Regions from separate parts of the Salimicrobium jeotgali genome, predicted to be linked through region 4. Evidence: riboswitches for the same ligand, from Rfam matches in the RefSeq annotation. Region 4 holds a riboswitch; each other region holds the start of a gene.

Region 1 (3,371 bases), 1.1 Mb from region 4:
GGAGATCATATCTTAGCTGCTGAGGATGTGTATGGCGGGACGCACAATCTTCTCTCTCACGAATTGCCCTCTCTCGGCATTGAAGTAACGCTCACATCTTTCCGTGACCAGGAAAGCATAAAAGGGGAAATACGTCCGAACACGAAATTGCTTTATTCAGAATCAGTGACGAACCCGTTCCTCCGGGTGGAGGATATGACAGTTCTTCAGGAAATCGCCGGTAAAAATGATTTGAAAATCATGATAGATAATACGTTTGCCACGCCGTACCTGCTGAGGCCACTGAAGCAGGGCGCCGACCTCGTCGTACACAGCGCTACGAAATATCTGGGCGGTCACAGTGATGCGACAGCAGGAGTGCTTACGGGAGAAAGGGAGCTCGTAGAGAAAGCACGCCAAAAAATTGTCTCCCTCGGCTCTAACCTGAGTCCGTTTGAAGCATGGCTGACGTATCGCGGTACGAAAACGTTAGGAATCCGTATGGAAAAACAGTCCCGGAACGCCCAGGCTCTTGCAGATGCCATGCAGAGAAATGCAGATGTGGAGAAGGTTTATTACCCGGAAAACGTATCGGCAGAAGGCAACGGCGCCATCGTTACGATAGCTCTGAATAAATCTATAGAGATGAACACCTTCTACCGGACGCTCGGCTGGATCAAAATTGTGCCGAGTCTTGCCGGAGTTGAAACGACCGTTTCCGTTCCTTCCCGGACGTCTCATCGTGCCCTTTCCGCTAAAGATAAAGAAAGATTCGGAATCGACGACCACGTTGTCCGGGTCTCTGTCGGGATTGAGAGTTCGGACGATATCTCCGCTCAGTTGGAACAGGCGATCGAAGCCTCTAAATAAGAATTTTCTAAAAATTGTTGACTTTTTCGGATGCTTCCGTATATAATGCAAAGCATACCATTTAATTGAATAGCGACTCTTATCAAGAGCGGCTGAGGGACTAGGCCCTGCGAAGCCCGGCAACCTTCAAACATCGGTTTGAAAAGGTGCCAATTCCTACAGATCTTAGAGGTCTGAGAGATAAGGGGAGGATGTAAATATATTTAACGTAAACCTCTTCTTATCGAAGGGGTTTTTGTTTATATCTCCTCACTCGGACCCTCTGTCATATATTATACAGGAGGGATTTTTCATGACTGAGCAATTTAAGAATTACGATTTGGACACGCTTGCCCTGCACGGGGGACAGGAGGTCGATCCGGCAACGGGTTCGAGAGCCGTACCGATCTATCAGACGACATCCTACGTATTTGATGATACCGAGCACGCCAGGAACCTGTTCGGTCTCGAGGAGCCCGGAAACATTTATTCAAGAATCGGCAACCCGACCGTAGATGTTTTCGAGAAAAGAATCGCTCTTTTAGAAGGCGGTACGGCTGCTGTGGCTACCGCTTCCGGAATGTCCGCTATTGCGTATTCCATACTGAACGTCGCCGGAGCAGGTGATGAGATTGTGGCGGCAAGTAACCTGTACGGAGGAACGTATAACTTATTTGCAAAAACGCTGCCGCGTTACGGTATTGAGGTGAAATTCGTCGATCCGGAAGATCCCGCGAACTTCAAAAAGGCGATTACGGAGAAAACGAAGGCGGTCTTTGCGGAGACGATCGGTAACCCGAGCCTGCACGTGCTTGATATTGAAAAAGTATCCGAAATTGCCCATGAACAGGGAGTGCCTCTGATTATAGACAATACGTTCGCGAGTCCGGTCCAGTGCAAACCGCTGCAGTGGGGGGCGGACATCGTCGTCCACTCGGCGACAAAATGGATCGGCGGTCACGGGACAGCTATAGCCGGGGTAGTCGTGGACGGAGGTACCTTCGACTGGGCGAACGGGAAATTCCCCGGCTTCACGGAGCCGGATGACAGCTACAACGGTCTCGTTTATTCGAGAGACCTCGGGGAAGTGGCATTTGCTACTAAATTCCGGGTGCAGCTTCTCAGGGATATGGGAGCGTGCCTCAGTCCTCAAAACGCTTTCCTTCTTATTCAGGGGCTGGAGACACTGTCTTTACGCATTGAACGTCATGCGGAAAATTCCCTGAAAGTTGCTAAGCATCTGCAGGCGCACCCGGATGTGGAGTGGGTATCCTATCCGGGCCTTCAGGAGCATCCGGCGCATGAACTTGCCGATAAATATTTGCAAGTCGGCTACGGGGCTATCGTTAACTTCGGTATTAAAGGGGGAAGAGACGCCGGGAGGAAGCTGATCGATAACGTCTCTCTCTGGTCTCACGTTGCGAACGTGGGAGATGCGAAGTCTCTGATCATTCACCCGGCATCCACTACCCATCAGCAGCTCTCCGTGGAAGAACTGGCGGCGAGCGGAGTGTCAGAAGAACTGATTCGTTTGTCCGTAGGTATCGAATCGGTGAAGGATATCATCAATGACCTGGATGAATCGATTGAGAAGGCGACGGACAGGGCGGCTGCAGGCAAGTCATAGGCCTGCATACTGCGACTGGGCTCGAAAAAAAGTATATTTCTGCCGGATTAAGAAGAAAAGCACCGGTTTTGCATCTGGTTATTTAGGGGAAAGGACAGGTAAGAGTCCAGTTTACAAAATGGGGTGAAGTCATGTTTTATTCGCTGACGTTTCAAAAGATTGTTCTGTTCGCAGCAATAGGTCTTATTATAGGTGGATTAATCGGTTTTGCAGGAGTACTGGGATTTGATCTGGATGGGTCCATCTTCATCATTTCCGTACTGCTCAGCATGCTTCTCGTATTTGCTGCAGCAATGTTTGCGGAACTGTATCACATCCGGGAAGCGATCAACCGCTCCCGCAACCGCTAAGCGAGTCCGTTCAGACGGCTCGCTTTTTCTTTGGTATATTTATGTTACAAAAGAAACCAGGGGCTTAGTACAAGCAGCAGAAGATAAAATATTAAAATTACAGAAAAAACGATATAGCTTAATTTTGTCAGCTTTTTAAAAATGATGAAGAAAGTCGCCAGTACGGTTAAAATAATGCCCAGCGAATAAAGCAGTGCCATATGGATGTCCCCTCTCCTGTATGAATATACGTAGGTATTTCTATTGTTGCAAAGGAAAGGTTTGCAGCTGTCCGCTTTAGGGAAACGGGAAGGAACCGGCTACAGTCAGGAGCGTGGGCCATGATCGAATTGTTGTTTGGAGCTGTTTCCCTGGTGTGGCTGATGGAGTTCCTCGTATACTCCTCGCCCGCGTCCCGGCAATCGGAGAAAGTATCTTTCTGGTATATCTTTTCAGCCATGCTCGTAGCAGTGGCAGTGATTCTTGGAGTCGATATGTGGAAAGTGGAAATCCCGGCAGTGAAATGGACGGGTCTCTTTTTTTACGGAGTCGGCGTAACGCTGCGTCTTTCGGGTATTATGCATTTG
Region 2 (3,371 bases), 490 kb from region 4:
TTGAGAAATTCGACAAACTTTCCATTGTGATGCACTACCCGGAAACGCCGAATGACCAGATTGACCAGACGGTACTGGACTACGTGAATGAACAGCGTTCCGAATTCAAAAAAGACAGTTATGAACGCGTGAAGAAAAAAGGGATCTCTGCCGTGCAGGAGCTCCACATCGATTACGACGTCGTTTATGAAGACAGCGCTACTTATGTAGTCAAGTTCAACGAGACGGTGACGTGGGGGGAAAAGCGTAAGGCTTTTGATGAAACGGTGCTGCATTTTGAGAAATCGAACGGGAAGAAACTTTCACTTACCCATTTTCTTCGGAGTGAGAATGATTATGAAGAAATCCGGAACTATCTGGAACGCACCTTTGAACGCAAACTATCGGAGAAGGAACTTAACGGCTTTACGTATGAAGGGGACGCTTTCACTTTCTTTGCGGGGAATCAGTCCGTACGGGTGAATAAACAGGAGCACCCGGAATGGTTCAAAGAAAAGTTCATGAAGAAGCGTTCGGATATGACGGAAAGACCTGGGAGTTTTCATGCGGAGAAAGAAATCACCGAAATTCCCGTTACCGAAAAAATGTTGGAAGAGTATCCTGTCGCAGTGATGGGAGGACCCCATCCGAAGAGGACAGAAGAAATTCTCCGGGTGCTGGAGAAGAACGACCGGAAAGCTGTGTTCTTTTTAATCGGCAAACGTGTCGAACGTTATCCGGCCGCAGTGGAAGCTATAAAAGAACAGGGGCACGCTGTGGTGGCTCATACATGGAACCACAGGCTCCCGGAACGTCTCACGGAGAAGAAAGAAAGCGAATACCGGGAACGTTCCGTGAACCTGCTCAGCTCTATTACAGGTCAGCAGGAGGTGCTGGTCTCCGGCGACAGGGTCAGTCCGGAAAAAGCACTCATCAACCGCCCTGACTGGGCCGGGGAGTCCGAGGCGTGGGTGAAGGAACAGCTCGTAAATTCCGCCCGTTCGAACGGGCAGCTTGTCGTAAGCGGATTGAATGAAAATACTCCTGCGCTTTTACGGGAAGTGCTTCTTGAACTGAAGGACTCCGGGAGCCGGGAGAAGGACACAGGCAGGGAAGAGTCCGGAGCAGAACGGCTGGCCGGGATGTAATTTTCTAATAAACAGCACAGACACTTCCGGCGGAGGTAATGTGCTGTTTTTTATTGCGCTCCGGACCTCTTCTGGTAGAGGATCTTCCGCAGCCGCTAAACCAGTAAGTGATATCTGATGAACTCTCCCCACTTATCGAATTCGACAAGGAAGCCGTCGTGCCCGAATTCGGTATCTATATGGAAATGCAGAGCGTGAGGAGCAAGGAGTGAAAACTCTTCCATGGATTCCTTCGGGTATACGAGATCTTTCTCGAAGCTCATCGTATAAACGTCCGCGCTGTACTGTTGGGCCGTCTCCTCAAGGGTGCCTCTGTTCCTTGTGATGTCGTGATGGTTCATGGCATCGAGAAGGTAAAGATAGCTGTTGGCATCAAACCGTTTCTTAATCTTCTTCCCCTGATAATCCAGGTAGGACTGGATATGATAATTCTCTTCGTTCTGCCGGCGGTTGAAGCGCTGGTGGAAGAGGGACCTGCTTCTGTAAGTGACCATCCCCGTCATTCTGGCAAGCTCGAAACCGTCCAGATCCTCATTCGACTGATAATTACCGTTTTTCCACTGCGGGTCACGTTTTATCGCTTCTCCCCCTATATGATTGAATGCTATTCCATAATCGCTGAGGGCCGGAGTGGAAGCGAGAATAAACAGCTTATCCATCGCATCCGGATACATAAGCCCCCATTCATACACCTGCATACCACCGAGTGACCCGCCGAGCACGGCATGTATGTGCGTGAAACCGAGAACTTCCAGAGCCCGTTTCTGAGCCCGTACTATATCTCTGATTGTTATGGAAGGGAAGTCGAGACGATAGACCTCTCCATTTTCGGGGTTTACGCTCGCCGGGCCGGTAGAGCCGTGACAGCCGCCAAGTACGTTGAAGGTGACAGTCTGAAATTCTTCTTCCGGGACTATCCCTTCTTTTCCGAATAGACCTCTCCACCATCCGGGTTCTTCTTCCGTACCAACGGTGTACTGATTGCCTGTGAGAGCGTGACATATAAGGAGCAGGGGCGCATTCTGGTTGCCGGCCTGCTCATAGGCGAGCGTGACTTCCGGCAGCCGTTCACCGGTTTCGCAAATGAACTCCCCGATCGACACTTCTTTATAAACGGTTTCACAAGTTCGGATATGATTGACGGACATCTGTCTTCCCTCCAATGGAATTATATAGGTAATGCGGCCGGGGAGCCCATACATAGAAAAAGCCCCCTTCTGATAAGTTAAGAAGAGGGCTGAATTATATATTGCCTCCTCTTATCTTTCAGATCAGTAAGATCTGTAGGACGTAGCACCTTTTCAAACTGACGTTTGAAGGTTGCCGGGCTTCACAGGGCCTAATCCCTCAGCCGCTCTTAATAAGAGTCGCACGAACTATTCAATTTAAGCTTATTATGAAGTATAACCACCAGAGGAAAGGTATGTCAACTAATTTTCTGACTATTTGAGATATGTTTGAAGGAAAAAGAGGCGGGGTACAATCAAAAGTATCCGATTATTAAAAGAGGAGTGGATTAATTATGGTAAAAGAATATAGCGTAGTACAAAACAAAGACAAAAACGGCTGGTACATTAAAATCGAAGACATCGCTCCGACGGATTTCTTCGAAGATTTTGATTCCGCAGTCAGCAAAGCCGAAGAAATTGCGAAGAAGAACTCTCCGAGTAAAGTTCTGATTCTCGATCAGGACGATAACGTGCAAGAAGAAAGAAGCTTTTAATTTAATTATGCGTAAAGAGCTGAAGGGTACCCCCTTCGGCTTTTTTTGTATGGAAAAAATAATATGATACATATTTTTCAGAATACTTATTGTAATATGTTTGTAATCGTGCTAAGATACAGACAATGAAACTGTGCAAACGAATTCACAGTATCGCTTCTGTCACCTGTCCTTTTCTTTACATAGGAGAAGGAGTAATTTATTGGATATTTTTGCAAACGAATGCACAAACTTTTCCGGCGTCCTTTATTTTTTTGTGTAAGTTGTAAGCGGATTCAAAAAATCAGAAACAGTAAAAGGGAGTGTATGGAATGAAGAAGAAAAAGTTTTATTCAGGGATTGCTACGGCTCTATTGGCTTCAAGTGTGCTGGCGGGCTGTTCGTTCGGCTCAGGTGAAGAATCTTCCGGCGGAAGTAATGACGGTGGAGGAGAAGGCGGCAACGGCGAAGCGGTTACGGTTGACGTTTTTCAATTCAAAGTGGAATTCAAAGATCAGTTTGAAGAACTTGTATCGATGTAT
Region 3 (3,371 bases), 1.3 Mb from region 4:
AAGGTCTCAATGATTTTTAAGATACCACTTCCTTCTTAGCAACCATTGTGGCCGATTTCGGTTTAATGAACATGATACTCCCGATGAACACGGCTAATACATTCAGAAATAACGTAAGTCCGATGACTCCGGCGGCGTGAAGCGTCTCGTAAAAATAACCGTTAACTGCCAAAAGGACGACGACTGTTCCGAGTATTATACTGCTTTTTACAGGGCTGGCAGCAGATATTTTCCAGGTGCCGTAACTGAAAACGACAGTGAATACTATCATGGTAAGAATATTGACGCTCATCCCCACCCAGACCGGATGGATATTGAGAAAGAAATCCGACGGGTGCCAGTTGCTCAAATGATACCAGAGCAAGCCTGCTGTGAAGCCTCCGAACAGAGAACCGAGAACAGCTCTTTTTGTAACGAGCGGCCAGAACAGCGCAGCAACTACAGGAGCGAAGGTTGCGGAATTTCTCATCGTCCAGGCGAGTACGTTCCACCAGGCCGACTGTTCCGTACGCAGGAAGCCGAAGACAATCATCAGGCCTGTAAGGAGCAGCAGTGACCATTTCGTATACGTGACCAGCTTTTCGGGAGAAGCGTCAGGGAAGATAGCGCTCCCCACATCTTTTCCGAGACTTGTAGCGCCTGAGAACTGACACGGGGCACCCCACCCGAGAGCACAGGCCCAGATACCGAGGAAGAACATCCCGACCAGCGGAGCGGGGAGGACTCCCATCAGGTACCGGGGCAGTGCTATGAGACCGAGACTTGCATCGGGGACAACCGCAGCCGCCGAGAGTCCGAAGAGGATCCCGAAAAGAATGAAGGGGATGCTCATCACTTCTGCCACAATCAGTCCTTTTTGCCCTTCTTCCGGTGTTCTGCAGGACAGAGCCATCTGGAAAGCAGCCTGAGCTAAAATGACGTTCACAAGAAATGTGGCAAACCATACGAGAATGACCTGAAGACCGGCTCCGTCCCAGTCGAACATCCCGGGCTGTTCGACTGCCAGCTGCTGCAGACCGGAAATGCCGGGTTTAATGAAGAACGCTGCTGCACCGATTATGAACATGAGGGCGAAAATGATAGTGTTCATCGTTTGTGTAAAGGCGACCGCCTACATGCCGCCCGACTGTAAATAGACGAATAAAAGAAGGGCTGTGAACGCCACGGATAAAGACAGAGACACGCCGGTGAAGACGTGGAAGGCAGAAGCGAATGCAATGGCCGTGGCCACCGACCACATCGGGAAAGCGAAGGCCGTAATGGCGCCGGATAAAGCTTTGGCACGTCTGCCGAACTGATCACCGATCAATCCGGTGATGGTGACGATCAATTTCTCCCGGAACGATTTTATAAGCAGAAGGGCGATCAGGAGAACCTGCAGTGTTTCTGCGACCCCGTACCATATAGCTGAGATCCCCGTAAGATACGAAAGCTCCACAATCGATATGTACGTTGAACCCGAAAAAAGACCTGTAATACAGAAAGCGACCGTCCACCACCGGAACGTCCGTCCCCCTATAAAATATTGCTCGCCCCGGCCGGCTTTCCGCTTTGCCACGTTGCCGACGATGATTAACGCGAGCGTATATAACAGCGCCAGTGTAATGACCCATACTCCGTAAGAATTCATTTCCTCTCCTCCTTTACATATCTGTACATACAAAAAGAACCCTTCCACTTTTCCGTAAGAAAAATAGAAGGGTTCTCCTGAACGTCCCTGCTCTTATCTTTCAGACAGATAGTGTCTGCTGGAAGAAGCACCTTGTTCTTTACGAACAGGTTGCCGCGGGATCACAGGACCAGATTCCTCCACCGCTCTTGATAAGATGTGTATGAAATTAACGTTCATTCTACCGGGGGAAGAAAAGGAATGTCAATGATTTTTTAGAAATTTCGAAAAATAGAAAAGACAGGACTGTATTTCGTTCTCAAAAAAAGGGACGCCGAAGGGCGTCCCTTTAAAGCTGCTGTATCAGACTGTCATTTCTTCCTTCAGGTGTGCTCCTGCAATACCCGGGTAGGTCATTTCATAACTGTCGAGAATAATTTCCAGGTCTTCATAATTCAAAACCTCATACTCCATACAGAGGGTACGCACCGTTTTGCCCGTTCTTATGCCTTCCTGGGCGATTTGTGAAGAGCGTTCGTAACCGATGTGCGGGCTTAAAGCCGTAATGATTCCAAGGCTTTTCTCCACGTTCTCCCGGAGTACTTCTTCGTTCGCCTGCAGATCTTTCAGGCACAGATCCGTGAAAACGCCGAACCCGTTGTTCATAACAGTGATGGATTCAAGCAGATTGAAAATCATGACCGGTTCCATGACGTTCAGCTCCAACTGTCCGGCTTCTGAAGCCATGCTCACCGTGTGGTCGTTTCCCATAACTTGAAAAGCGATCTGGTTAATAACTTCCGGCATGACCGGGTTCACTTTCCCGGGCATAATGGACGAGCCCGGCTGTCGGGCCGGGAGAGTGATTTCGCTCAGTCCGGTTCTCGGCCCGGAGGCCATCAGACGAAAATCATTCGCTATTTTGGACATGCTCGTCATAGTGTTTTTCAAAGCGGAAGAAACTTCCGTGTAAGCATCGGTGTTCTGGGTAGTGTCTACCAGGTTCTCTGCTGCCCTGAGCGGAAGTCCGCTGATGTCGGCCAGATACTCCACTACGAGCTTCGTGTATACCGGATCGGCGTTCAGACCGGTACCGACCGCTGTTGCCCCCATGTTGATTTCGAACAGATTATCTTTGGAGCGTCTAATCCGGTTGAGGTCGCGTTCGATCACACGCTGGTAGCTTTTCAGTTCCTGTCCGAGCCGGATCGGAACGGCGTCCTGCAGGTGCGTACGTCCGACTTTGATGATGTGATCGAAATCAGCCGCCTTTTTACCGAATGTATCAGCCATCGTTTCCATCGTCTGTTCCAGCCGGGTCATCCCGGTTACAGCAGCGATATGCATTGTGGTAGGGAAGACGTCGTTGGTCGACTGTGCCATATTCACATGGTTATTCGGATTGATATAATCGTAGTCGCCTTTGTCCCGTCCTGCGATTTCAAGAGCCCGATTTGCGATAACTTCGTTCGCATTCATATTCACGGAAGTACCGGCTCCGCCCTGGATAGGATCTACAAGAAACTGGTCATGGTAATAGCCTTCCAGCAGTTCATCGGCAGCCCCGATGATAGCTTCGCTTATGTGAAGAGGGAGGTGGCCGGCGTCCCTGTTCGCCATAGCTGCCGCTTTTTTGACCATAGCCACGGCCGTAATCATGGAATCATCGAGGTTGTACCCTGTAATCGGGAAGTTTTCTTTGGCACGCAGTGTCTGGATGCCGTAGTAAGCTTCGGCGGGAATCTCTTTTTCTCCGATAGAG
Region 4 (3,371 bases):
GGCCTATCTATTCTTCTTTTATTTTAGCTCTCAGCAAATCCACTTTATCGACGTTTTCCCAGGGGAAATGATCCGCCGGGCGGCCGAAGTGACCGTACGCGGCCGTCTGTCGATAAATAGGACGTTTCAAATCGAGCATGCGGATAATCCCTGCCGGACGTAGATCGAAAAGTTCCCGCACAGCTTTCACGAGCCTGGCTTCCGTGACTTCCCCGGTACCGTCCGTATCGATGGAAATCGAGACCGGTTCGGCTACCCCGATGGCATATGCGAGCTGTACTTCACACGTCTTCGCAAGACCGGCGGCAACAATATTTTTTGCAACGTAGCGGGCGGCGTAAGCAGCGGAGCGGTCCACTTTAGTGGAATCCTTGCCGCTGAAGGCCCCTCCTCCGTGTCTGGCATAGCCGCCGTAAGTGTCAACGATGATTTTGCGTCCTGTCAACCCTGCGTCACCCTGAGGCCCGCCGATAACGAAACGGCCTGTAGGGTTAAGGATGTACTTCGTCTGGTCATCCATGAACTTCTCCGGGACGACCGGCACAATTATGTGCTTCATCAAATCTTCCTTAATCTGCCCAAGCGTAATCTCTTCGGCATGCTGCGTAGAGATGACCACCGTATCGACCCGGAGCGGGTTGTTGTTCTCGTCATATTCCACAGTCACCTGTGTCTTACCGTCCGGACGCAGGTAGGAGAGGGTCCCGTCTTTCCGCACGTCCGCCAGACGCTTGGACAACTGGTGAGCAAGCGAGATCGGCAAAGGCATCAGTTCATCCGTTTCATCTGTTGCGTATCCGAACATAAGACCCTGATCCCCGGCACCGATTGCGTCGATTTCCTCTTCGCTCATCTGTCCTTCTCTCGATTCCAGAGATTCATCCACTCCGCCCGCGATATCCGGGGACTGTTCATCAATAGCTGTAAGGACGGCACAGGTATCGGCATCGAATCCGAACTTCGCCCTCGTGTACCCGATATCTTTAATTGTCTGCCTTACGACCTGCGGGATATCCACATATGTCGTCGTACTGATTTCCCCGGAGACAAGTACAAGTCCTGTGGTAACCATTGTCTCACAGGCCACCCGGGCATTCGGGTCTTCCTTCAGTATTTCATCAAGAATTGCATCGGAAATTTGGTCACATATCTTATCGGGATGCCCTTCCGTAACCGATTCAGATGTGAACAACCGGCGATTTGCTGCCATGTTACATGATTCCTCCTTAAACTCTGATTACGGCACTCTTACCAGCATCATACTTTAATATACTGCATTCTGTTTCCGAATTCCGGCCCCTGTTTTCACGGGTTGAAAACCGGAATCAGTTCCATTCCTTCATTAACCATGCATGGAAAACAGGAAGGTCCTTCAGGAAACGTTTATACTATTAAGAGAAATTTTGATTTCCTTCATTAAAAAAGAAAAACCTTTCCTTCATCGTATGAGGAAAGGGATGATTTCCTTCCGCTCTTATCGTCCAAGAGAGTACTCTTGCGTCAGGTTAGCACCATATCAAAAGAAGGTTGCCGGGTTTCCTCGGGCCTGTCCCTCCACCGACTCTGGATAAGAGAGTTACCGTTCGCATTTTATCATACCAAATCAGCTATGATTGTCAATTAGATGGAGCAGCTTCCGTCTTTACAATCGTGGATTCCCACTCTGTATCTGTTATTAGCGATAAATCGGTAAACCGGAACTCCGACCGCCCTCGCAGTCCGAAACTCCATCAGCTTTCCGGCGAAGCGAAGCAGCGGCGACTCCTTACATATATAGGTGATCGCGTCATACCCTACATGTTCGTTGCGCGAAGGATCATATAAATGTAATTGTTCACGAATTTGTCCTTCTTTTTCAGCGGGAAGAGAAATATACTCGGTAAGCTTCTGCAGCGACAGCCAGAGCAGTCGATTTTCCCGGTCCAGGAGGCTCACCCACTTTTTCGTTTTAAGGCACAAAGGACATGCGGCATCGTACAGAACGATCGATTTCTTCAACCTTTTCACCTTCCTTTTCTCCAGATTATACAGCAGCTGCAGATGATTTTAAAAAAATGAATTGCAGTATGGACTATTAACGACAATGTGTTATACTATTTACAAATAATCGCTTACATGCGGAATTTCAGGGAAAGGCGGGTTTTTAAAATGATTCATGCCAGAAGCGACCGTTCAAGCATCGAGGAGCTGCTTGAGGAAGAAGGAACACAAGTACAGCTTTCTGTTCCGGACCTTACGAAAAACATACTCAACAGGAATGAAGGAACACTGACCGATACCGGAGCTGTAAAGGCAGAAACCGGAGCATATACAGGACGGTCCCCGAACGATAAATTCATTGTAAAAGACGATGAAACTGCCGAAAAGGTCGACTGGGGCAAAGTGAACCAGCCGATGCAGGAAGAAACATTCCTTCACCTTTACCACAAAGTGATCGGATATCTGAAAGACCTCCCTGAACGTTTCGTATTCCAGGGTTACGCAGGCGCCGATGAAGACTACCGTCTGCCAATCCGTGTGATTACAGAATACGCCTGGCACAATATGTTCGCAAGGCAGATGTTCATAAGACCCGGGAGTGAAGAGAAACCTCTTCACGAAAATGCGTTCACAGTGCTCTCTGCACCGGGGCTGAAAGCCGACCCGGAGACAGACGGAACCAATTCCGAAGTGTTCGTAACGGTATCATTCAAACATAGAATAGTACTGATCGGCGGCACGCAGTATGCCGGAGAGATCAAGAAGTCGATCTTCTCCGTGATGAACTATCTCCTGCCGAAACAGGACGTATTGCCGATGCACTGCTCCGCTAACGTGAACGCGGAGGGAGAAACCGCTCTCTTCTTCGGACTCTCCGGTACAGGAAAAACGACTCTTTCCGCCGACCCTTCCCGTTACCTTATCGGTGACGATGAACACGGCTGGTCCGATAGAGGTGTGTTCAATATGGAAGGCGGCTGTTATGCCAAAACTAAAGACCTTTCTATTGAAACGGAACCTGATATTTACAGAGCCATCAGATTCGGCGCGGTACTCGAAAACGTAGCTGTAAACCCGGGTACGGGGAAACCGGATTTCACCGACACTTCCCTGACGGAAAACACGCGTGTCGCTTATCCGCTTGATCATATCGACAATGCTCTTGAGGAAAGTAAATCCGGACATCCCGATAAAATAATCTTTTTGACAGCTGATGCTACCGGAGTTCTTCCGCCTATCAGCAAACTTACGAAAGAACAGGCGATGTATCACTTCCTGAGCGGGTATACGAGTAAACTCGCAGGGACAGAGCGGGGCGTCACCACGCCCGAAGCTACGTTTTCCGCCTGCTTCGGCGCACCGTTCCTCCCGTTACCGCCTTCCGTCTACGC

Evidence for each region. Region 4 has a riboswitch for S-adenosylmethionine ahead of metK (methionine adenosyltransferase). Riboswitches for the same ligand answer to the same signal wherever they lie in the genome.
Region 1: it holds a riboswitch for S-adenosylmethionine, as region 4 does, so the genes downstream of both, AAV35_RS12115 (O-acetylhomoserine aminocarboxypropyltransferase/cysteine synthase family protein) here and metK (methionine adenosyltransferase) in region 4, are expected to answer to the same signal.
Region 2: it holds a riboswitch for S-adenosylmethionine, as region 4 does, so the genes downstream of both, metX (homoserine O-acetyltransferase MetX) here and metK (methionine adenosyltransferase) in region 4, are expected to answer to the same signal.
Region 3: it holds a riboswitch for S-adenosylmethionine, as region 4 does, so the genes downstream of both, AAV35_RS14570 (sodium:solute symporter family transporter) here and metK (methionine adenosyltransferase) in region 4, are expected to answer to the same signal.

What each region holds. Positions count from the first base shown of each region.
Region 1 is NZ_CP011361.2:2,409,555-2,412,925, reverse strand. It holds gene AAV35_RS12120 (trans-sulfuration enzyme family protein) at 1-849, shown strand, start outside; SAM riboswitch class I at 926-1,036, shown strand; gene AAV35_RS12115 (O-acetylhomoserine aminocarboxypropyltransferase/cysteine synthase family protein) at 1,142-2,455, shown strand; gene AAV35_RS12110 (hypothetical protein) at 2,587-2,805, shown strand; gene AAV35_RS12105 (methyltransferase family protein) at 3,126-3,371, shown strand, end outside.
Region 2 is NZ_CP011361.2:340,976-344,346, forward strand. It holds gene AAV35_RS01765 (polysaccharide deacetylase family protein) at 1-1,127, shown strand, start outside; gene metX (homoserine O-acetyltransferase MetX) at 1,223-2,275, opposite strand; SAM riboswitch class I at 2,384-2,494, opposite strand; gene AAV35_RS01775 (DUF2188 domain-containing protein) at 2,650-2,850, shown strand; gene AAV35_RS01780 (ABC transporter substrate-binding protein) at 3,162-3,371, shown strand, end outside.
Region 3 is NZ_CP011361.2:2,201,334-2,204,704, reverse strand. It holds gene AAV35_RS11020 (SLC5/6 family protein) at 17-1,090, opposite strand; gene AAV35_RS14570 (sodium:solute symporter family transporter) at 1,112-1,630, opposite strand; SAM riboswitch class I at 1,721-1,828, opposite strand; gene aspA (aspartate ammonia-lyase) at 1,973-3,371, opposite strand, start outside.
Region 4 is NZ_CP011361.2:828,978-832,348, reverse strand. It holds gene metK (methionine adenosyltransferase) at 8-1,210, opposite strand; SAM riboswitch class I at 1,472-1,574, opposite strand; gene AAV35_RS04140 (thiol-disulfide oxidoreductase DCC family protein) at 1,621-1,998, opposite strand; gene pckA (phosphoenolpyruvate carboxykinase (ATP)) at 2,149-3,371, shown strand, end outside.